Regions from separate parts of the Vibrio sp. Of14-4 genome, predicted to be linked through region 3. Evidence: predicted binding sites of a transcription regulator. Region 3 holds the regulator's gene; each other region holds the start of a gene.
The links. Region 3 encodes PurR, which represses purine synthesis genes. Its sites were predicted from a motif close to TNANGNAAACGTTTNCNTNA; they were not measured.

Region 1 (8,211 bases), on a different contig from region 3:
TTGCCCCTTTAGTGCCCGTTGATTTTTCCTCCTGAAGGTTTTCTGATACCCCTTTCAACACATCGACCAAATCTTCTGCTTTAGCATACTTGAGGTAGACAACACGGTTGTTGCCCTTAGTTGCCATTTCAATATCAAGCTGCTTAATAAGCTTGCGTAACCTCTGACGAACCTGAGGATCTCCAGAGATTAGAATAGAGTTGGTACGATCGTCTGCAACCAATTTAGGCTGAAGGAAGGCTGGAGTGCTTTTGTTATCTGTCGTCTTATTCAAAGCTTCAACGATACGAACCATTTCCGCAGCCGAGGCGTTGTCAAGCTCAACCACTTCAATTTCTTTATCGCCTGCTTGGTCTACTCGTTTGATGATATCGGCTAATCGGTTAACTACTGCGGCGCGACCTGTGATAAGAATTATGTTGGCAGGGTCATAGTGAACCACATTACCAGCTCCAGCATTGTCGTTAAGCTGACGCAACAAAGGAGATAACTCCCTAACCGACACATTGCGTACAGCCACCACACGGGTCACAACAGCATCACCGCCAATAGCGCCATCACCAACGACTGGAATCGCAGAAGTTTTCGCATCTTTTGACTTGATAACTTTAATAACACCGTTATCCATTTCAACGACCGCGTATCCATAGACTTCCAGAACGTTAAGAAAGAAGCTGTAATATTGCTTTTCCGTCAGCATGTCATAACTGCGAACATCTATTTTGCCACGCACTGAAGGGTCAACAATGATAGTTTTTTCTAGGTTACGGCCAACAATATTAATAAATTCTTGAATATCTGTGCCTTTAAAGCTCGCACTGTATTCATTCGCCACTACCGCAGCGGGAAACGTCAATAAGCTTCCTGCTAAAAGCCAAGCGCTTTTTTTAAGCCAATGGTTCACCTTCTACTCCTCGGAATGATGTATGCGTTTGCATCATTATTATAATTCAATATAAATTTCAAAAGATTGGCCATCCCTTTCCACCGTCAGATTGAGCTCTGTAAGCGAAGACATGTTTTTAAAAATCTCACCCATCGCAGCAGGGTTACTCAGACTTTGGCCGTTAATCTGCGTTGCGACATCCCCAGGTTTTAGACCAACCGATTCAAACAATTCTTTATCTCTGCCTGGGGACAGACGATACCCTATGACTTCACCATCCCTTTTCATTTGAGACATGCGAACATATTGGAAAATTTGTTTGGGGTCTTTACGGATGGCCGTACGAATTTCATCTAACTTATCAGCCGATACCTCTGCCTTGACTGATTTGGATTTCGGCTGAGGTTGAGGATCTTTAGTATATTTTAACCCTTCCAACATGACTGTTTCATTGCGGCCTGAGTTATCCACTATAATGCGGTCATAGAGTACTTCAACGACTGTCGCTCTTGTACCTTCAAGTGTTTCACCAATACCATAGGTGGCTTGTTGGCCTCTATTGGACACTACCGCTAAGTTTTTTCCTTCTTCACTACTGGTTACAACACCAACGAGAACAACGCTCAAACGACTTTTAGGTGCCTCAGTGACCACTTTTTTCTTCACTGCAGGAGCATTCGCCTGATAGCGACCAAATAAATGGCTATTTTGTAGATCAGCAATATTTAAGCCTGCTCCTTTCTCAACATTATTCGAAAAAGTAGAAGGCTTCCAAGCCGTCACTGACTGAGATTCCAGCGGCTGCCAAATTAGAGCGCCAGCAACCCATGCACTCATTGCTAGCAATATGACGGTCGTCACTGCACTTAAGCGATCCTGATTTTTCACAAAAGTGTCCAGTTGAATTACACCACGAATATTCACTCACAATCCTTTCGATAACCAGCTGACAAAGCTATGCTAGGTATTTGTTACTTAGCAAGTATTTTTACATTAACGTTTTCGTTTGAACTGAGCATTCTACCAAAATATTCAACCACCAACACTGTAATCGAACTGATTAACACACAAAGGTGCAGAATTTTGTCATGTACCTTGAAAAATGAGCGCTGTGTCACCATTGTTAGTCAAATAATTTGGCACAAGATTGATATCAGTCAGAGGTTAGTATCCACTATGGTTACAGAAATTGAAGCAGTGAGGCTCGATAAGTGGCTCTGGGCTGCTCGCTTTTATAAAACACGCTCCATTGCTCGCAATATGGTCGATGGCGGGAAAGTCCATTACAATGGTCAACGCAGCAAACCGAGTAAAACAGTCGAGCTAGGAGCCATCATTACACTTCGCCAGGGCCATGAGGAAAAAACCGTGGTGATAGAAAAGATTTCTGACCAAAGGCGTGGAGCACCAGAAGCACAAACTCTCTACAGTGAAACTGAAAGCAGTATTGCTAAGCGTGAAGAGAATGCAACGCAGCGAAAGCTTCATGCTCACAACCCCAGCCCCGATCGCCGCCCAGACAAAAAGCAGCGACGCGATATAATTAAATTTAAACACCAATAAATATCAGCCTGCATGCCGCTGATATATGTACCATACGTACGAGGAAATACTTAATGGCACACAATGTTTTAAACCGTTATCTCTTTGAAGACCTTTCAGTACGTGGCGAGTTGGTACAATTGAGTGATGAATACCAACGGATTATCTCCAGTAAGGAATATCCCACACCTCTGAAAACACTCTTAGGTGAGCTATTAGTCTCTGCCACATTGTTAACCGCCACACTAAAGTTCGAAGGTTCTATTACCATGCAGTTGCAAGGTGATGGTCCTGTGTCCCTAGCCGTAATTAATGGCGACAATGACCAAAAAGTTCGTGGCGTAGCGCGTTGGGAAGGCGACATAAAAGACGATGCAACTATTCACGATATGATGGGCAAAGGCTATTTGGTTATCACTATTGAGCCGAAAAACGCTGAGCGCTATCAAGGTATTGTTGCTCTTGAAGGCGACAGCTTAGCAGAAACTCTAGAGGGATACTTTGCCAATTCAGAGCAGCTTAAAACTCGTCTTTGGATACGAACTGGCGAACACCAATGTAAACCACAAGCTGCTGGCATGCTGATACAAATCATGCCTGACGGCAAAGGGAGTCCAGAAGACTTTGAGCATCTTGAACAGCTAACAGACACAGTAAAAGATGATGAGTTGTTCTCTCTTGAGGCGAATGAGCTTTTGTATCGTTTGTATAACCAAGAGAAAGTGCGCGTCTTTGAACCTCAACCTGTGGTTTTCCACTGTGGCTGCTCGAGAGAGAAAAGTGGCGCGGCCATAGTGACGCTAGAACGCAAGGAAGTGAACGACATCTTGGCTGAAGTAGGCTCAATTTCTTTGCATTGCGATTACTGTGGTACAAGCTACTCCTTCGATCAAACTCAAGTTTCAGAGCTGTTCAAACAAGCTAGTTCAGGTGACAACACACTTCATTAATTCACCACGTACAAAAAGACTGTAATTCCCTTATCAAAAGACCAGAAAAAATCTGGTCTTTTGCGATCTAAGTCACCAAATAAACAAGATTACTGTAATAAAACAACCTCTTAATTTTTGTATATTAATAATTAATTTATCTCTAGCGCAATCCTTTGCGTACGCGATACACTGTCGCAGCTATTGTGTGATGAGTCGCTGAAAACCGAATGGCTAACATGGATTCTTTTTGAACTGCATCCCTGTTTTGCCCAGCACCCGTTGTTAGCATGGTGAGCAGATAACCACTAAAACATTATTAGAACATCCCTACGATATATTCCTACAAGGAGCACCTATGACCGTTATGGAGCATGCACAGGCTGCAACAATTGATCTTACCAAACATGGGCTTCACAACGTAAAAGAGGTTGTTCGCAACCCAAGTTACGAAATGCTGTTCGAAGAAGAAACTCGCGCCGACCTACAAGGTTATGAAAAGGGCGTGGTAACAGAACTAGGTGCCGTGGCTGTGGACACTGGTATTTTTACTGGGCGCTCACCGAAAGATAAGTACATAGTAAAAGACGCAACGACAGAAGAGCACATGTGGTGGACTTCTGACGCGGTAAAAAATGACAACAAACCAATCACACAGCAAGTTTGGAATGACCTAAAAGGCGAGGTTACCAGCCAACTTTCAGGTAAACGTGTTTTTGTGGTTGATGGCTATTGCGGGGCCAATCCAGATACTCGCCTGAGCATCCGCGTGATTACTGAAGTCGCGTGGCAAGCACACTTTGTCAAAAACATGTTCATTCGCCCTAGCGAAGAAGAATTGAAAACATTTGAGCCCGACTTCGTAGTCATGAACGGTGCTAAATGTACTAACACAAAATGGCAAGAACACGGTCTGAATTCAGAAAACTTTACTGTATTTAACCTAACTGAGCGTATGCAGCTTATCGGTGGTACATGGTACGGTGGCGAGATGAAGAAAGGTATGTTCGCCATGATGAACTACTTCTTACCCTTGCAAGATATTGCCTCCATGCACTGCTCTGCCAACATGGGTAAAGATGGCGATGTGGCAGTATTCTTTGGTCTCTCAGGAACAGGTAAGACAACCCTATCAACCGATCCTAAGCGCGCACTCATTGGTGATGACGAACATGGCTGGGATGATGACGGCGTATTCAACTTTGAAGGTGGCTGCTATGCCAAAACCATTAAGCTATCTAAAGAAGCTGAACCTGATATATACAATGCAATCCGACGCGATGCATTGCTAGAAAACGTCACTGTGCTTAGCGATGGTTCTATCGATTTTGATGATGGATCTAAAACTGAAAACACTCGTGTATCTTACCCGATCGAGCACATAGAGAATATCGTCAAGCCTGTATCTAAGGGGGGGCATGCCAATAAGGTGATCTTCCTGTCAGCCGATGCATTTGGGGTATTACCACCAGTATCTAAGCTAACACCAGAACAAACAAAGTACCATTTCCTCTCAGGCTTTACGGCAAAACTTGCTGGTACCGAACGTGGAATTACTGAGCCAACACCAACTTTCTCAGCGTGTTTTGGCGCAGCTTTCCTAACCCTACATCCAACCAAATATGCTGAAGTACTGGTTAAACGTATGGAAGCGGCAGGCGCAGAAGCATATCTCGTCAATACGGGTTGGAATGGTAGTGGTAAACGAATCTCTATTCAGGATACTCGCGGAATTATAGATGCTATTCTAGATGGCTCAATTGAAAACGCAGACACTAAGCATATTCCTATCTTCAACTTGGAGGTCCCAACCGCGTTGCATGATGTCGATTCTGGCATATTGGATCCTCGCGACACGTATGCAGAGCCTCAAGAGTGGGAAAATAAAGCCAAAGATCTTGCTCAGCGCTTTATCAACAACTTTGCTAAATATACAGACAATGATGAAGGTAAATCTTTAGTCGCGGCTGGCCCTCAGCTCGACTAACGCAGCTTAAGCTTTAGTTACCTCGATATTATTTCAAGTAACAAAGCAAGCAAATCGGTAAATTTAGATGTTAAGCCCCTAGTTAAAGGGGCTTTTTGTTGCCTGAAAAAGAAAAATGTTCCAAGCTAGCTGCAGTCTGAACTGGGAGAAGGTTGGAATGTTAAAAAAAGTCTTCGTCATCACCTCTGTTATCATAGTTTGTGTAAGCAGCTTGTTGATAGTCTCACTGTTTTTTCTGCTCCAATCGCCTTATTCAGGGAAAATTGTCAATGCCATTCTGGACCAATTTTCACCTTATACGATAAAAGTGCAGCAGGCAGCATACTCGCCACCCTACCAATTGACTCTAACAGACGTTGATATAACCGATGGCAACCAAGATTTACACATTCCCAAACTCTCGCTTTGGGCATCCTCATCACTTTGGAAAGATAATAAACTGTCTTTTGATTCGATTTTGATCGAAGAGGCAAATTTAACACTAAGCGCGCTCAATTCGCCGCTATTACACTCATTTAAGATACAACAGCTGGCTCTTCAGCACGTTGATATTCAAGCGCCTAATTGGTCAGCGCGGGACGTTAATCTGCAAATACAAAAGCCAGAGTGGCTCTCGCCAAAGCAGACGGCTCCGTATGGCAAAGTTCAATTATCAGCCCAACAGTTGTATGTGGATGGCGAAGCTCTGGATAAGTTGCTGATTGACGCGCAATATCAAGCGCAAGATAGCACCATCTATGGAGCTTCCTTTAAGTGGCGTGGTGCCGATGTTTCAGGTCAAGCGGAGCAATACCCGCAAGGCTGGTCACTGATTAACGTTACCGTCAATAAACTCAAGCTTTCCAAAGCTTTAGCCGTCGAGAAATTGTTTAATGGCTTTCAAGACTTAGCATTGCCTGTCTATCACATCAACAGTTTGGATATTCTCAACAGTGACATTAGTTATGGAAACTGGAATCTCAATCAAATTGATGCTTCGCTAGAAAACTTTTTCACCAATCAAGCCTTAAAGCAGCAAGAACAAGCAAGCCTGTCATTCAACGCTGAAAGCATAGATTATGAACAGCTGCGTCTTATTAGCCCGACCGCTAGGCTCAATATGTCTAACTCGGCTATTTCTTTGGATGAGTTCGACGCAGACTTCAAGCAAGGTCGAATTCAAATGAGTGGTTCTTTAACTCAAAAGCAAGTCAACCTCAACTGGCTCAAAGTCTCAGGTGTTAAGTGGTTAGAGGATACAAACCAATTAGTTGTGATTTTGGACAAAGCCTCAAGCTTTCTCGATACTCTTACAATCAAAACACTAGAGGTTAAAAACTCTCAATTGATTCAAGTTGAGCAGCGCCCTTACTGGCAAGTTTCAGGCATTAATATTGAAGGCAAGGATTTGCAGTTAATCCAAAACGGCAAACCTAGCTTGTACTCTGGCAGTGTAGAGGCAAGTGCCAACAATGCCAGTTTAGATAATTTACTGACCACACAAGCTATTGTTAAACTCACTGCTAAAAATGAAAACATCAGTATTGATCGAGCCTTCTTACCATTAGCCAGAGGATACATAGAAGCCAGCGGCCAGTGGCAAAGACAAGAGCTAAGTGCTCCTTGGCAACTATCATTAAATATCGATGGATTTCCTATCGATTTACCCTTACTTCAAGAAAAATTACCCTTTCAAGTCATAGGAATAGCTGAAGCAGACATTAGCCTTGAAGGCCTCTCGGGAGATTATCCAATCTTTGCTCATAGCCTAACAGGCTCTGCTAACTTACACCTACATCAAGCTTCCCTGAGAGTGCAAAGTGATGATAAAACAACGTATCAGAGAGAATGGCCTCTCAACACCATAAAAATAGCGATAGACAGAGGCCGCATGCAAATCTCAGCTAAAGGGGAAAAGGCGCAACTCGCAGGTAACATCGATCTTGCTAAATACCAGTTCGGCACCTTAATTTTTACCAGCGAAGCTGAGTGTAAAAGGCTTTGGTCTGATATTTTAAGTCAGACCAATATAGTGCAAGAAGTCTGTTCACCTGAAAGTAATCGTCAAGCCGTATCGTCAGTAGAGGGAGCTCCAAGCACTGATTTATAATCTGGAAGAAGCATGTAAGTGCCCACAAACTCGACGGCTGGTACGTCACCACTATAGATAGTAACGTAAATAATAATTCGAGCTTTACGGCCAGAAGCTAGACGATCCAAGTCGCCACTGATCCCATCAAGAGAAGTCGACGCAACAGGGTTTTGGGTCACTGGATGCCTGTAGCGAATTTGGCTGTCAGCGAGAACAATATCACCACTTAGACCACGCTCTTTCATCAACATCCAGGTCATACCCCAACCCGTTAACGTCGCTAGAGTAAAAGCAGAGCCCGCAAACATGGTGTTATGTGGGTTTAAGTTAGGGTTTAACTGCGAACCACATTCAAATTGATACCCCGTATATTGGTTGATCTTAATTCCCATTTTATCGCTGATGGGGATCTGATGTTCCCAGCGCTCTTGCAACTCTTTACACCAATCAGGACGGCGCAATACATTGGCCAGAGGATCTAGTTGTTTAACCATTTGCTGATGGCGAATAGGACCACGCTCATCAGTAAGCTCGCCACGTCGCTCAAAACCATTCTTTTCATAAAAAGAAATCGCATCCTCGCGAGCATTGCAAACCAAACGCTTAGCGCCTTCTTGGCGAGCTAATGACTCCAAAGCCACCAATACCAGAGAGCCAACGCCTTTACTACGGCGAGTATTTTTGACCGCCATGTAACGTATCTGCCCTTCACTATCAGGCGTAATGTAAAGGCGCCCTACAGCCATTGGCCTTCCCCTACCATCGACAATCATACGATGATGGCTCATGGGGTCAT
Region 2 (8,211 bases), on a different contig from region 3:
TCGTAGAAAGTGCAAAACATCAAGACTTTAGAAAACTAGGGATTTTGGGAACGAAGTGGTTAGTTGAAAGCAATGTCTATCCAGAAAAAATAGCAGCTATGGGGCTTGCTTGGGAGCGCCCATCGAATGAAGAAAGTGATGAGATTGGGCGCATAATCATGGCACAATTGGTTTATGGTATCTTCAAGACAGAATCAGTAACCTATTTTCAGAAGGTGATACGGAGATTAAAGGATAAAGGCTGTGATGCAATTATTCTTGGATGTACAGAAATACCATTAATTATCGATGACTCAAATTCAGTGCTCCCAACACTAGATTCAAATCGTTTGTTGGCAGAGGCTGCGATTAGGTTGGCATCTGAGCATACAAGCGTTTAATAAAAATATAGGGTCATTTGCCTACCCTAATCTTATCTATAAGCTTGTCGATGGCACCATGCTACTTGGCCGACAAAAAGTATAGTTGCTAGACAATACCACTCAGCTCGTTTTTGCCCCATTTCGTGCTGGCAACTAGAAAGAAACACTTTTCAGTTGCTTTCCAACTCATAAGTATTATTCGCAGTTGAACTGTTACTATATTTACAATAGTTGCCTGAACGATGAAAAATTCAATTGCTGTAAATTTTACAACAACTCCCACCGGCTCCGATTTTGGAAGTAGCTTATTGCACCATTTGTCTAAACACTTATGCCGTAAAACGTGTTGGCATCGATCATTATGCATATTTTAGTGAACTGTTTTGCATTATTGGAACTGCGGTAAAACAGTAAGTAATATTTAACTCTGTTCGCATTGTACTGGCTATTAAATTGATCTCTTCAAAAACGAGCATGAAAAACGAAGCTGTATACCTAAAAAATTAAAACAGATTCACTATGCTTGGCACTTTGGGGCGTAAAGCTATTTGCAAGGAGGCTAAGTCACACCAACAATATTAACTAATATGTATATAAACACATTGCATATTATCGTGGGAGTTTATAAAATACTCAGATTGCTCATGTAGTTTATAGTTTTTTTGAGGATTAAATGGAAGTTTTTGATATTGCAATCATTGGTTTCGGTGCCAGCGGTGTTGGTTTATTAAATGAAATACAGAATGAGGTTTTTACAAAACGTCACCTAAAATCAAATATCGCCATATTCAATAATCAAAATAGTTTTGCTAAAGGAAAAGCATTTGGAGATGCATCGCCAGTACATATAGTTAACACACCACCAGAGTTAATGTCACCGTCAGTTGTAGAACCTACTGGGTTTTGGCATTGGTTACGTGAGCAAAAGACAATGGATTCAAAGTGGCCTACCAGGGGCACGTTTGCTAAATACCTAGAGTCTGTTTACAAAGATATCCAAGCGGCTGAATTACTCAATATCCACGAGTTTCAGCAAGATTTGCTTTCTTTAGAATACGTTAATGGTTCGTTTGAACTAGCTCTTAAAAATGAAGAATTGGTTAAAGCTCGTGAGGTAGTTTTATGCATGGGTGCTCTCAATTCTTCCAATTTCTCCGATCTAGAGGAGTTATCAGGTTTTATCAATCATTACACCCAGTATAATCAGCCAGTTCATGGACCCATTCTAATAGCGGGCACTGGTCTTACTGCAGTAGATGCATTCAAGCATATTGACAGGTCAAAGAACGCGAAGGCAAAAATGTTTTCAAGAAATGGATTGGCGCCAACTTGTTTGAGTGAGAAACATCAATATGTACCAAAATACTTAACTTGGAGATCCCTAATTAGAGAAAGTCAGTTATCTCCGCTAAAAGCCTTTAAAAAATTACTTTTGAAAGAACATAATTCACTTAAAAATGAAAGTGAATTCAAGACATCGAACCAATTGTTGCGCGCTGGAAAACAAAAAGAATACTTCAGGTATTTGGAGGATCGAGCTTCTAATGCCGACTTACCTTGGCAAGATGTATTAGTCTCCACAAGGTACTGGTTCCATAAATTTTGGAAAGCGATGTCAATAACAGAAAAACATGAATTTATCTCCAGTTTTGGCTCTTTATGGGCAGCGTGGCGTCATCCAATTCCGATGAGTTCTTTTGTTCAGTTAGGTAGTGCTGTTGGCGAGGGAAGACTCGAGTTCTGTATGTCAACATCTAAACCAACTTATGAGAATGGTGTATTTCGGGTTTCTACGACAGGAGGTACTTTGGAGTCACGAATCCTCTGGGATGGGACTGGCGGCAGTCCCATAATAAACAATTCACGCAGTCCTTTGTTAAAACAGTTGATTAACGAAGGATATGTTGAACCGCACCCATGTGGCGGTATTTTTATAAATCCTAAAACCTTCGAAATCTCTTCCAGTCGCAAAGAGGTCAATGGTTTGTATTGTATTGGCCCATTAAACAAGGGAGTTTTATTCTCCACGAATGCCTTTTGGTTTAACGCTCAATGTTCAGAAAAATGGGCTTATCAGTGGGCGAAGCGAGTTGAAGCAAGAGAAGGTGAGCATAGAGTGGTAGTTAGCTAATGGAGATTTTACTCCCTTTTGTCTATTTGATTTTTGGCATTCTTGTCGGAAAAAAGCAGTTAAAAGTCAAAACATTTTCATCGTTTGTTCTTACTAAAATGGTGATACCTTTAATTATCATCTGGAATATTTCCCTCAATTCTGAGGAAATGGTTTTGGTTATCGTATTAGCGATGATATTTATGTTGTCGATATTTTTTTTTCGGCACTGGATGGAAAGAGATGTAATTAATAACTTATGTTTTTGCTATCTAAATATAGGTTGGCTGGGTTTGCCAATTGCTCATGCTTTGCTAGGGGATACAGCAGCTAGGTTCGTGTTGGGCGCGTATATTGGAAGTTCAATTGTTGGTAATTCTATTGGTGCAAACTATTTAAAGAAAGAGGTTTTTTCAATTAAAAATATTCTGACTTCGCCTCCTGTGATTGCTTTTATTATTGGTTGTTTATTAATTCCATTTGAGAGGAGTGTTGAAGTATTTGGACACCATATATATATGATATCCAAATTCTTAATGAGCTTTCTGGGTATGATGATACTTGGTATCTGGCTGTCTGAAACCAGTTTAGATAAAAGCGACTTTTTTGTTTATGCTAAGTCTTATGCATTTAGAATTTTGATGTTGAGTACAATTGTTCTCATCGCTTTTGTCATCAGCCAAATATTAAACTCAGAGTTTGTGTATCAGCAATTACCGTGGCTATTTTTAATCTGTGTGCTACCTCCCGCAGCTAACATTATCGTTCTAGAAACTTCCTATCTTGGCACAGGAATGACAGCATCAAAAATTTCCGTAGAAACCATTTTAAGTATTGCAGTGATTGTGGTTTACGGCATCGTAATACACTCGTTGAGCTTATAATGAAACATTTGATGAACGTACCAAAATAAATAATTGTGAGATTTGTTACTAATACTGTAATCTGTCTAAAGCCAAATTACAGTATTAGTAGTGGCATTGATATGAATGTAAAGGAACCATAGAGTAAATCCCTTATTATAAGGTTTTTGATTATATAACTACCGTACTAATCATGTTGAATCCTGCTTTTAACACATGAGCGACAGCCACACCCATGATAATGTTAAAGAGTATTTTTGATATCGATTCTGTTCCAACTCTTAATAGGTACGTAAATATTGTTGAATAGTCTCATCTTTTCCTGTTTTTGATAGTCGAAATAGGGTAAAAGCCTAAGTGGTTTCTGTCACATATAAGTGTGTATAAGAAAAATATAGGTTTGAGAATTTTGAAATTTTAGATACTGAAACCGAGACATTAAATATGTGTGATTGTTTGATTGATGAGTACTCGGAGTTTAGTGAATACTTAGTTGAAAAAATGAACTTACCTTAAACACACTTAAAAAACCTCACCGAATGACAAAGGTATCAAAAAAGTTTATGAAGATGATGAAAAATTTGTGGGTCTGGTTAGTTATATTTTTTTCAGTTTCTGTGAATGCAAAGAGTTTGGATAACACCCAGCTATACACGGTTCCTTCAGGTAAAGTATGGGTTGTCAACGATATTCAGAGAAACCTCTGCGATGTTTGTACTTCCGATGTTTATGTCCAAAAAGGAAGTGTGCAGCTCAACGAAGTTTGGGTTTCTGGCTCTTTTGACTTTTCACTAATGCCAAACACTAAAGTCTCGTTCGAAAGTAATAAAGTCTTGGCTTTAGGGGATGTGGTCAAGAGTATTAATGTAGATGTCATAAACTAATGAAAATAAATTGAATTTACAGTAAGTTAATAGTGCTTTCATTATTAATTCAGATCGCACCAAAAGTGCTGGTGATATGGAAATTATTAATATGAAATTTCACATCTAACCAGTCAGCGCAGGCAGGAACTTCTGATAGTTGGCTGAGTTCCGCTTCGCTTCACATTGTAGCCATCAAGGAATGTATGAGACTAATCTATCTAACCCTTATATTTATTTCTTCGTATTCTTTTGCGAACACGAATAGCTTTACGTTTTTTTCAGGGACCATCAATGAAGAAGTAACCCTTCAAGTATCTTTACCAGATACATACGAACATTCTAATAGTTTTAAATACCCTGTATTGGTCGTTTTGGATGGTTCGACTCAATTTGAGTATATAGCGGGAAGTGTCCGGTTTTTAAGTACTTATGCAATCATTCCAGAGATGATTGTAGTGGGTGTAAGTACCCCTTATGAACGACTAAAGTTTTATACTCATACCGAGTCCGAAAAGTATCGAAACCATTCAGGGCAAGCTGAGTTATACAAGAAATTTTTACAAGATGAACTGTTAAATAAGATAAGAGAGGATTATCGTTTAGCACCCTATCAAATCATTTCTGGACATTCATTATCGGGTTTATTCACCAGTTACTTAGCTTTAAGTGAAGGGTCGGAATTTAATGCTGCGATTTCAATAAGTCCGAGTTTGTGGTGGGACAAGGCTACGCTTATGAATGAGTATTCACAATATCAAAACTTAGAGAGAAAAAAGCCGATAAAGTGGTTTTTGAGCTTAGCAAATGAACCTGATGAAATGGAAGATTCATTTAATTCAATGATAGAATTACTTAACAAAAAGTCGCCAAACAATGTAACTTGGTCTTATTCAAAGTTCCCGAATGAAACTCATGACAGTACTCCCTTGATAGGTAATAGCCATGCACTCAAGGCTATTTTTTCTGGATGGAATGCTGTACCAGAGCTAGACGTGATGTCATTAGAGAAATTGGAAGATTTTTATTTGGCGAAATCAACCGAGTATGGCTACACATTTCCTATGTCTGTTCACCAATTTAATGTCTATGGATTAAAGGCAGCTTATGAAAACAAAGTTGATTGGGGAATAGCGATATTAGAGCGAGGAGTAAAGACCTTTGAAGGATCTGAAATTCTTTGGGATAGTTTGGCGACAGCATACTCACTTAATAATGAGTTTCAAAAAGCATTTGATTCATCTGAGAAGGCATTGCTTCTTGCACAACATAATAAATCCCGGTTTCTTAGTGAAATTGTCTCTCAACACAAAGTGTTGAAGGCTAAAGTGGCTGACAAAACCTCAAATTCGGGTTCGTAACTATTGACTCAATTTTGCTTAGCTTCACATTTAGGTCAACTGCTACTCAAGGCTTAAGGAGGGCGTTATGCCTATGACTAAACAATTGAGCTCTGAAGACTGCGAAATATGTATTCGCTATTTTCTGGATAGGTCTGAAGATGCAAATACTCGAGTTGCTGCTGCAGAAAGGCTAATGTACTGCATTGGGCAAACTCCAAAAGATGCACTTTTTAAAGTGCTGGTAGATGACTCAGAGCCTGATTATATACGGGAAGAAGCGGCTGGTTCACTAGGATCTCTGTGGGCTGAGTCAGAGGTAGAATATGAGCGTCTTATCCAAATTCAACCTCCGCTTTTAGATGAGGTTCTATGTGATTTTGACTTGTATGAAGTCAAACTTAACAAGTCTAGACTGGGCAAGTCACTAGATTTATTTATGGAGCGCTATTTTACTCGTAGCTTTATGGCATGACAAAGCTGTTTACTCTAATAGCATTTCTTCATTGCAATTTATATTAAACTGGCTTGAAAATGTTAAATCTAAAAGGATATCAAGCGTAGTCAATACGTATGATTTTCAAACATAAAAAATCCCCATCAACATAGTTGATGGGGATAATCAGTTTACCGGTTCTATTGCTCTAAACGATGAGCTTCACTCGTTACTTTTTCTTGGTGTGGAACTGCTCACAGGCAAGCATGGTGTTCTCGATCAGGCTCGCAACCGTCATAGGGCCGACGCCGCCAGGGACTGGGGTAATAAAGCTTGCTCGCTCTTTGGCGTTGTCGTAATCCACATCACCAATTAACTTGCCCGAATCTAAGCGATTGATGCCGACATCAATCACCACGGCACCTTCTTTAATCCATTGTCCCGGAATAAAGTTAGGCTTGCCTACTGCAACGACCACAATGTCTGCTTGTCGAACATGGCTTTCAAGATCTTTAGTGAATCTGTGGCATGTGGTTGTGGTGCAGCCAGCAAGCAATAATTCAAGCGTCATTGGGCGGCCGACAATATTAGAGGCACCTACAACAACCGCGTGTAGACCACGTAAATTAATGTTGTAGCGATCAAGTAATGTGATGATCCCTTTTGGTGTACATGAGCGTAACTTAGGAATTCTCTGAGCTAGGCGGCCGACATTATAAGGATGAAATCCATCGACATCTTTTTCAGGGTGAATACGCTCAAGAACATGAGTAGCATCAATACCAGCTGGTAAAGGCAGTTGGACAAGGATACCGTCTATTTGATCATCATTGTTAAGTTCATCAACCAGAGCCAGCAGCTCTTGCTCGGTTGCCGCTGTGGGGAGATCATATGACTTAGATACAAAGCCAACTTCCTCACAAGCGCGGCGCTTACTCCCAACATATACTTGTGATGCTGGGTCTTCACCAACCAATATTACCGCGAGACCAGGTGCTCTCAAGCCTGCATTAAGGCGTGCTTTTACGCGCGCAGCGACTTCTGAACGGACAGTTTGAGAAATAAGAGTTCCATCAATATTTTGAGCGGTCATGACGTTCCTTTAAAACAGAATGGCTATTTTGCTGGGCGCATTGTCGCAAATTATCCAACGAACATCTATAGGCAAACGTTTGCTTTGAGTTGTTTTTAATCAAAACTCAACCTGGTGGGCTTTTTTTAGTCATTCAGTTCATAATGTTACGAAAAGGTCTTGTGTTAAGACGCTGAACTCGTATAATCCTTTCCCTGTAGCGCGCCCTTAGCTCAGTTGGATAGAGCACGTGCCTTCTAAGCATGTGGTCGCAGGTTCGAATCCTGCAGGGCGTGCCATTTATTTAGAAAACCCCAGCATCACCTGATGTTGGGGTTTTTGCTTTTCGGGCCGCAGTCTTAATTCTAACTGACATGCATCTTCTCTCTCATCACACTAGGCGATACGGAAAAAAACTCTTTAAAACATCGACTAAAATGGGTGGTTGAAGAAAAGCCTGTCGATGCTGCTATGGTTGAGATGGAATCCTCTGACTGGAGCAGTAATTGCCTTGCATAGGTTAATCTCAGTTCTAAATAGTACTTAGAAGGCGAGGTTTGAATATGCGTCTTAAACAGTCTTTCTAATTTTCTGCGCGATATCTTGAGGTAACGGGCTATGTCTTCGACATGGAGCGGCTCGTCAAGATTACTAACCATTAATAGATTGGCTTCTTTCACAATCGCTGGCGCAGAGTCTGGTAGGCAAGTGTGAAGCTGTGGCGTTGAATTTTGGGGAATTGAACGGTCACAAGAAAGGATTTCTCGCACCGCATTAGAATTGGGCTGATTGGTGATTTTTTGCACTAGCGCTAACATCATATCGAGAGTGCTACTTGCTCCAGAGGAAGTGAAGATATTTTCGTGTTCAACGTAGGAGCTTGAGGATAAAAGGCTGCGGGGGAATCTTTCTTTTGCATAGGCATGATTGTCTGGATGAAGGGCATAGTGGTTTCCATCAAGAACCCCTGCATGGGCTAGAAAAATAGCCCCATTCCAAATCCCCCCAAGAATGGTGCTGCACTTACTACTTAATGCAATCAGCTTTGACAACTGAGGGTGTTCATTCAGGCTAGTTCGATAGCCTCCGCAAACGACCACAGCATCGATATCTTGTAATGCCTTTACTTCGTCTAATGAGTGATCAGGCGTAAGGCCAATACCAA
Region 3 (8,211 bases):
TTGTGATTAGCTATTAAGAAGACTTTCTAACTCCGCTCTGCGAGTAGTAGGAATAACTGACCAATGTTTGCCTTTTATAGCGCCTTCTAAAGCCCAGAGCAACTCAATTGACACCTCTGCAGGGTGCGTTGCTTGAATCGCCTTAAACGCCTTTACTGACCCTATTTGTTCTAAATTTTCGACGCTATCGATTCCGGCTTTCTTTAACATACGTTCTGTTGCCAGTCGAAGGTTAGGTAAGTCTTTAAGTCGAGTCGGCCTAGCTTTAGCTTGTGTCGTCTTTTCTTTCTTGGCCACTTCTAGAGAGCGATAGGCTAAAGAAAGCGCTCGCTCCTCACAAGTTGCAATGTCATCAGTTAACGCAAAGTATTTTGTAACAACGGGGAACCCACGTTTTTTATATACGTATGGTGTTAAGCCCTCAGTTTTAAATTGATTGGCTAGTTTGTCATCGGCGCGGATGTGTAGCTTATCGTTAACGACTAATGCGAACATTATGTCGTCTGCGAAGATGCCGAATCCGCCGAACATTGAGCGCGATTTTATCTGACCAAGCTGATCAAAAAGTCGCATCGATTCTTTAAGTATTGGTTTATCCATGCTGTTTTATCTCGGTGTATATTTTATTATACGCCACCAAAGCCAGGTCCGAGAGATTAGCAAAATAATGCAGGTAAAATGTTGATAAAGAAGTCATACATTTTTTAGAACAGACACATGTGGCTACCGAAACATCAAATCACTAGTCCATGTATTGTTTTAAACGGTATGATAGTTTGCATTTTTGCCCATCGGCAACTCCGCTACCTTTCAGTTCCCTGAGTCAGGCCGGAAGCTTTGCGTCCCACTCTTTCGAGTTGGTTTGCCCTGTTCGTGGCATTAGTCGAACAATTTAAGAATAAATAAGATTTGAGGTAAGTATCACAACGTGATTGAATAAGTGTGATATCGATCCAAATATTTTGTGTCAAAATGATAGAGTCGGCTAATAGTTTAACTTATCAGCCGGTTCGTATTCATTCACTTAGATTGTAAACCGTATCACGAATCACAATCTCTGGATGCATTTCGAAAACACGCTTTTCATGCTCTTTATCTTTGATACGTTCCAAAAGAATTTCAAACGCATTTTTGCCTACGCGACGTTTAGGTTGGTGCACAGTAGTAAGTGGTGGAGAGAAGTATTCAGCGAGCTCTATATTGTCATAGCCGATAACTGAAATCTGTTCAGGTATTTTAATTCCTTTTTGCTGCAGTCTGCTCATTAGACCAAGAGCCATAGTATCATTGAAACAAAAGACAGCCGTTGGTTTGTTATCCATTGCGACAATTTTATCTGCGGCGAGCACGGCAGTATCGCATTCGAAGTTGCCTTCGAGAATCCAGTCCTCGTTAATTTTTAAGTTAGCTTCACTCATTGCTCGGCGAAACCCTTGTATACGTTCTTGGCACGCTGCTTTCTCAAAGTGCCCACTAAGACATGCGATATCTTTATGACCGTGTTCAATTAGGAATTTTGTTGCTAGATAGCCGCCTTCTTCGGAGTTATCGATTATTTTATCGGCTTGAGAGCTTTCTGGACCCCAGTCCATGATGACTTTAGGGATATCCTTTTGGCGGTCAAGCATTTCACTGAGTTCTTCGGTTAGGTCGGAACACATTACTAGAATACCATCAACACGTTTTTCGGCGAGCATACGTATATAATCACGTTGCTTCTCATATATTCCACCAGTGTTACACAGTATGAGAGTATAGCCTTGGCGGTAACAATAGCTCTCTACACCATCGATGACTTCAGAAAAGAAAAGATTAGTAGATTGAGTGACAAGCATGCCAATAGTACGGGTACTGTTACACTTTAGGCTTCTCGCTACAGCGCTTGGAGCATAGTTTAATTCAGTCACTGCCTCCATCACTTTTTCTTGAGTTGCTTCTGCAACAAAGCGAGTTTTATTTATTACATGAGAAACAGTTGTTGTCGACACGCCGGCTAAGCGTGCTACGTCTTTGATAGTGGCCATAAGGTTCTGTCCTGTCGATGACTGCCGTGAACTTGCATCAAAAATTTGTGTAAGTGGGCAGTAAGTATCAGAAACACAAAAACCGCCCTATTTAGCGGTTTATCTCTAGTTCTGTCAGTTTTTATCGTTTTCGTTCTCGATTTTATATCGCAAAGGCTTTAAGGGCAAACAAAAACCTAAATTCTAGTAGGCTTTCCATCACATATTTGTGTCTAATTACTCACCTTTTAGAAATGAGTAATCCTGTTTGATAAACGCAAGAGTGACTTCTGTCACTGATGCATAAAAGCCGAAATTATCCAGTTTCTGACACTTATCTACAAACGAGGGGATCCAAGAGAGAAGACGGGCTTCAATAAATTGTGCTTGTTCCTGCATCGAAGTTTCCATCTCCTTCGGTTGCATTAGCTTGTTGGAGCAAATGATTAGGTGGCCGAGAAAGTCTAATTCTACAGCAATGTGATCAGCCGGCTCATTAAGGCTTTTATTCACCTCTATTTGATACTGGTACATTAAGTTTTCCATTTCTGTGGCAGGTATATCATTGAGCAGTCCTGAATCGCCAATATAGATAGATGCGTAGGGTAGGGCAGAATCTTTATCGGATTTAAGAAACAGATTACAAAAGTCAGCCGCTAGTTCGAGTTGGGCATTGTTCCTGCTGAGCACACGATTAAGCGCATCTATTAGTTTGTTTATATATGGCCTTAAATGCTCATTCTGCCCAAGCGCTGTTAGGAAGGCGCGAACTTGGGGGGAATGGTACTCTTCAAGTACCTCAGCAGAAAGTTCTCTGGCGAATAAACTTGATAACCACCAATAGATTTCGGCGCGCTTCTCATTTAAGGATTTGATGTCGTCCATTAGATAATACTCTCCACAGTTATGTAAGCTATCTGGGATAAAACTTGTGTTATCCATAAAATATCAGTTCGGTGTCGTTTAGGTTGTTTCAAATCAAAAAAAGAGTGCGTATGCACTTATAACCGACACAAATACTAGAATTATGACAGCTTATGAATAGAATACGAGTCAATAGGTTAGGTGTATGCAGTGGTGTAAATGGGTTATCACGTATTAATTGTCGAAGATGACGCAGTGACTCGTAGTAAATTAGTTGGCTATTTTCAGCATGAAGGTTATCGAGTATTTGAAGCTGAAAATGGTGAAGAGATGCGCGAATTAATAAAAAGCAGCAGTATTGACTTAGTGCTACTGGATATTAATCTGCCAGGTGAAGATGGACTTTTGCTGACTCGTGAACTTAGAAGCCAGTCAGATATAGGGATCATCTTAGTGACTGGGCGTACTGAAAACATAGATAAGATCGTTGGCCTGGAAATGGGAGCTGATGACTATGTGACCAAACCCTTTGAATTGAGAGAGTTAGTGGTTCGAGTCAAAAATTTACTCTGGCGCATAGGCTCTGCTCGCCAAGCTAAACCGGCTGCAAGTGCTAATAAGTTAGTTCGTTTTGCGCACTGGACATTCGATATACCAAGGCGCTCTTTAACAAAAGAAGGTAAGCCTGTGAAACTGACTAAGGCAGAGTATGAGTTGTTGGTGGCGCTATCTTCTTATCCCAATCAGGTACTAAGTCGTGAGAAAATTCTTAATATGATCAGCCACAGGGTTGCAGCACCTAATGACCGCACGATAGATGTTCTCATTAGACGGATGAGAGCCAAAATGGAATGTGATCCCAAAAACCCTCAGCTATTTGTTACAGTGCATGGCGAAGGCTATATGTTCGCGGGAGACTAAAATAAAGAGTATACCGAGATATGCTCGGTATACAAAGAATGTTAGGCGTCGCCATCAGATACAGGGTTATCAGAGGCTATTCCTGCCTTGTGGTCATTGTTTGAAGCCCAGTCGCGCAGAGTTTGCCATATCAATCCGAGCGTTTCATGCCAGTAAATTTCAGTTTGTTCGAGGTAAACTGCTTTGGGCGAATATTTGGCCCAGGCTTGTTCTACATTGCGTTGAGCGAGATAGTTAGTTGGTGCTGGATAGGGCTTTAATCCTGCAGAGTAAAACTCATTTAGCGCTCTTCTCATATGACTCGCTGATGTCACAATAACGAGCTTTTTCCGTTTTACAAATGCTGCGGCTTGCCGAGCCTCTTCCCACGTATCTCTCGCTGTTTCCAACAAAATAATATCGGATTTGGCAACGCCTAAGGCTAGCGCTACTTTTGCCATCATCCTAGCGTTGCTGACATCAGATCCCCCAGCATACCCAGATAAAATCAATTTTGAACCGGGATACATTCTCATCACTCTTATCCCTTCGGAAAGTCGCATTAGGCCGGTTCGGCTGAGTTCGGAAGTCGGGGGAATCTTATCGTCTACCACATGCCCACTACCAAGAACCATAACGTAATCTATGGTGTCATCTACTGGAAAGAATGCGGTATATTGACGTTCTAGGGGGAGAAGAAGCCTTGATGCAATAGGCTGAAAAGAGATCAGAAAAATACCGACAAAGGAAAAGAGAACGACAAAACACCCAGTTTTTTGCTTTCGAGTAAACATAATGAGTGTCAGGCCGACAATCCCGATCATCAGCATGAGTGGTAAAGGCATTAACAGTGATGACACCACTTTTTTAAGCTCAAACATACTTAAATAGTCCGAAAAAACACCAATTGGTTTCAATTTAAGAGAATCTTTCTTTATATCTGCTTTCTATGTGACAAAATAGCAGAATGACACGACATAATAACTTAACCTACCGTGACTGAAGATCGCAATTTCGACGACATCGCGCACAAGTTTGCAAAAAATATCTACGGGTCCGATAAAGGTGAAATACGCCAAGTGATTGTTTGGGAAGAACTTGAACAATTACTTTCCGCCATTAATGGTAGCAGGAAAAGTCTCTCTGTGCTCGATGCTGGTGGAGGATTAGCGCAAATTTCTCAAAAGCTAGCTAAACTCGGACATCGAATTACTTTGTGTGATATATCTTCGGAAATGTTGCAATTAGCTCGTCAAGAGATTGAAAAAAACGGATTGCTTAAGCAGTATCGTTTGGTTCATTCACCCGTGCAGAGCATAGGAAAGCATCTCCAAGAATCTGTTGATGTATTGATGTTCCATGCTGTGATGGAATGGTTGGTCGATCCAAAATCAGCGCTGCAATACTTGCTGAATAGAGTAAAACCTGGTGGAGCTGCATCCATCATGTTCTATAACCATCACGGGTTGGTTTATAAGAATGTTGTGTGCGGCAATATCCCACATATATTGGACGGTATGCCGCATCGAAAGAGGTTTAAATTGCAGCCACAGAGAGGACTCAAACCAGAGGAAGTGTATCAATGGATAGAGACGTCTGGTTTTGAGATTTGTGGTAAAGCGGGTATCCGATGTTTTAGTGATTATATTGGAAACAGGGAATACATGGGTGATTTCCAACCACAAGACGTAGTGGCGCTTGAAAGAAAGTTATGTCGTCAGGAACCTTATCTATCAATGGGTCGCTACATACACGTATGGGCAAAAAAGAACAGGAATGATAATGGGTGAGATACTTGCCAATACTGCTGCTGAACAGCCAATTGATGAACTTGTCGGGTGGGTAAAGCAGCACGACTTTTCATTAAACTTGACGACCGAGCGTTTGGCTTTCCTGATTGCAATCGCTGTGTTGAGTAATGAAAAATTTGACGAAGAGTTGGGTGAAGGCGAATTGCATGATGCTTTTGCCATTGTCACTCGTTTGTTTGAATCCACAGGTGAAGCGACCGCATTTAGAGCCAACAATGCGATTAATGACATGGTAAAGCAGAGGTTAATAAGTCGTTTTACTAGTGAAATTAACGATGGTGCCAGTATTTATCGACTCTCACCATTGGCGGTTGGAGTGACTGACTACTATCTTCGTCATCGAGAGTTTTCTAAGTTGCGTCTTTCAATCCAGCTATCCATGGTTGCTGATGAAATGTCAAAAGCGATTGAAGCAGCACAGAAAGGTGGAACGCCCGCTCATTGGAAGAAGAATGTCTTTGGTGTCTTAAAATACTCTGTCGGTGAAATTTTTGATCAAATTGATCTCAACCAACGAGTGATGGATGAGCAGCAGCAGGCAGTCAAAATTCAAATTGCTGAGCTGCTTAACAAAGATTGGCGCGAAGCCATCAATAATTGCGAAGCTTTACTTTCTGAAACATCAAATACTCTGCGTGAGCTCCAAGACACCCTGCAAGCGGCCAGTGATGAATTGCAAACTCAGATCTTAGACATTCAAGAGATTGTTTATGGGCAAGAATCGTTGCAGTTTATCGAAGAGGCGTTATTTGGATTACAAATGAAACTGGACCGGATAACCAGTTGGGGGCAACAGGCGATTGATTTATGGATCGGCTACGACAGACACGTGCACAAGTTTATCAGGACTGCGATTGATATGGATAAAAATCGTGCTTTCAGCACGCGTTTGCGTCAGTCAGTCAAAGACTATGATGAATCTCCTTGGTTTCTTACTTACGCCGATGCAGAAAGGTTGGTTGATCTTAGGGACGAAGCCCTAGTGTTGAGAGATGATGAAGTTACAGGTCAAGTGCCTTTGGAAGTGGAATATGAAGAATATCAAAAAGTAAATAATGATCTGTCTGAACGCATAAGTAGCATGCTAAAAGTCCACAAAGAGCAAGGTACACCAATCCACTTGGGTGTCGTATTGAAAGATTATTTAGCCCAACACCCCAGAACCCACCATTTTGATTTAGCACGTATTGTCATTGATCAAGCAGTACGCCTCGGCTATTCCGAGTCCGATTATCAGGCGATCCAGCCTGATTGGCATGTGATCAACCAATACGGTGCAAAGGTACAAGCAAATGTCATCGACAGATACTAATGACTACATGCCAGAGAAACTGGCCAAAGCGATTTCAAATCCCTTATTTCCAATGTTAGATAGCTTATTGCGCTCTGGCAGACACATATCAACCGATGACCTCGACAATCACGCCTTGTTGTCTGATTTTGAAGTTGAATTATCTTCGTTCTACCAGCGTTACAACACTGAGCTTATCAAAGCACCTGAAGGTTTTTTCTATCTTCGTCCTCGCTCTACTTCTCTTATCAATAGAAGCGTCTTGTCTGAGTTAGACATGTTGGTTGGTAAGGTGTTGTGTTTCTTATACCTAAGCCCTGAGCGATTGGCCCATGAGGGTATTTTTACTAACCAAGAGCTTTATGAAGAGCTATTAGCCCTATCTGATGAGAAAAAACTCATGAAGCTAGTGACTAACAGAGCGACAGGCTCAGACTTAGATAAAGAGAAGCTGTTTGACAAGGTACGAACGTCTCTTCGTCGCCTAAGACGCCTTGGCATGATCATCAATATCGGTGAAACGGGAAAATTTAGTATTAGCGAATCTGTTTTTCGCTTTGGCGCTGATGTCCGTGTCGGTGATGATATTCGCGAAGCGCAACTGCGTTTGATTCGAGATGGTGAAGCTGTGGTCCATACCAAAGAACCAAGTCAAGTGAGTTTATTGACAGAAAAAAATGAAGAGTCTTATCAGTCAGATAATGTAGAAGAAGGTGACGCATGATTGAAAGAGGTAAATATCAATCTCTGACCATGGTCAATTGGAACGGCTTTTTTGCCAGAACATTTGATATCGACGGTTTGGTAACCACACTGTCAGGTGGCAATGGGGCGGGCAAATCAACCACAATGGCTGCTTTTATTACCGCGCTCATTCCGGATCAAACCTTACTGCATTTTCGCAACACAACAGAAGCAGGCAGTAGTCAATCTTCTCGAGATAAGGGGCTGTATGGCAAATTGCAGCCTGGCGCCTGCTACGCTGCTTTGGATGTGGTCAACTCACGTAATCAACGTTTGCTTTTTGCCGTTAAGTTGCAGCAAGTAGCTGGCCGAGATAAGAAAGTTGATATCAAACCCTTTGTAATTCAAGGGTTGCCAAGTCACGTCAAGCCAACCGATATCTTGATTGAAAGTGTTTCCGATACCCAAGCTCGGGTGCGTCAAATTAATGAGATCAAGCAATGTATCGCTGACTATGAGGGGGTGCAGCTTAAAGTATTTAACTCGATTGTTGATTATCACGCTCAGATGTTCGAGTTTGGCGTTATCCCCAAAAAATTGCGTAACTCGGGCGATCGTTCGAAATTTTATCGACTGATTGAAGCGTCACTCTATGGTG

Region 1: pckA (phosphoenolpyruvate carboxykinase (ATP)) is a predicted target of PurR. The motif match lies at 3,522-3,541, and genes of this name have one in related genera.
Region 2: folD (bifunctional methylenetetrahydrofolate dehydrogenase/methenyltetrahydrofolate cyclohydrolase FolD) is a predicted target of PurR. The motif match lies at 7,135-7,154, and genes of this name have one in related genera.

Annotation. Positions count from the first base shown of each region.
Region 1 covers NZ_JAKRGI010000007.1:18,647-26,857, reverse strand. The annotation lists gene gspD (type II secretion system secretin GspD) at 1-904, opposite strand, end outside; gene gspC (type II secretion system protein GspC) at 944-1,810, opposite strand; gene hslR (ribosome-associated heat shock protein Hsp15) at 2,063-2,449, shown strand; gene hslO (Hsp33 family molecular chaperone HslO) at 2,503-3,378, shown strand; gene pckA (phosphoenolpyruvate carboxykinase (ATP)) at 3,716-5,344, shown strand; gene MHN79_RS08770 (AsmA family protein) at 5,502-7,433, shown strand; gene MHN79_RS08765 (bifunctional GNAT family N-acetyltransferase/hotdog fold thioesterase) at 7,388-8,211, opposite strand, start outside.
Region 2 covers NZ_JAKRGI010000006.1:155,575-163,785, reverse strand. The annotation lists gene MHN79_RS08390 (amino acid racemase) at 1-380, shown strand, start outside; gene MHN79_RS08385 (FAD/NAD(P)-binding protein) at 1,036-2,493, shown strand; gene MHN79_RS08380 (permease) at 2,493-3,356, shown strand; gene MHN79_RS08375 (hypothetical protein) at 3,905-4,219, shown strand; gene MHN79_RS08370 (alpha/beta hydrolase-fold protein) at 4,405-5,559, shown strand; gene MHN79_RS08365 (hypothetical protein) at 5,627-6,013, shown strand; gene folD (bifunctional methylenetetrahydrofolate dehydrogenase/methenyltetrahydrofolate cyclohydrolase FolD) at 6,204-7,067, opposite strand; tRNA gene MHN79_RS08355 (tRNA-Arg) at 7,269-7,345, shown strand; gene MHN79_RS08350 (helix-turn-helix domain-containing protein) at 7,412-8,211, opposite strand, start outside.
Region 3 covers NZ_JAKRGI010000001.1:114,704-122,914, forward strand. The annotation lists gene MHN79_RS00520 (TfoX/Sxy family DNA transformation protein) at 7-600, opposite strand; cyclic di-GMP riboswitch class I at 791-877, opposite strand; gene purR (HTH-type transcriptional repressor PurR) at 1,017-2,024, opposite strand; gene torD (molecular chaperone TorD) at 2,241-2,888, opposite strand; gene torR (two-component system response regulator TorR) at 3,087-3,788, shown strand; gene elyC (envelope biogenesis factor ElyC) at 3,830-4,648, opposite strand; gene cmoM (tRNA uridine 5-oxyacetic acid(34) methyltransferase CmoM) at 4,763-5,557, shown strand; gene mukF (chromosome partition protein MukF) at 5,550-6,890, shown strand; gene mukE (chromosome partition protein MukE) at 6,871-7,593, shown strand; gene mukB (chromosome partition protein MukB) at 7,590-8,211, shown strand, end outside.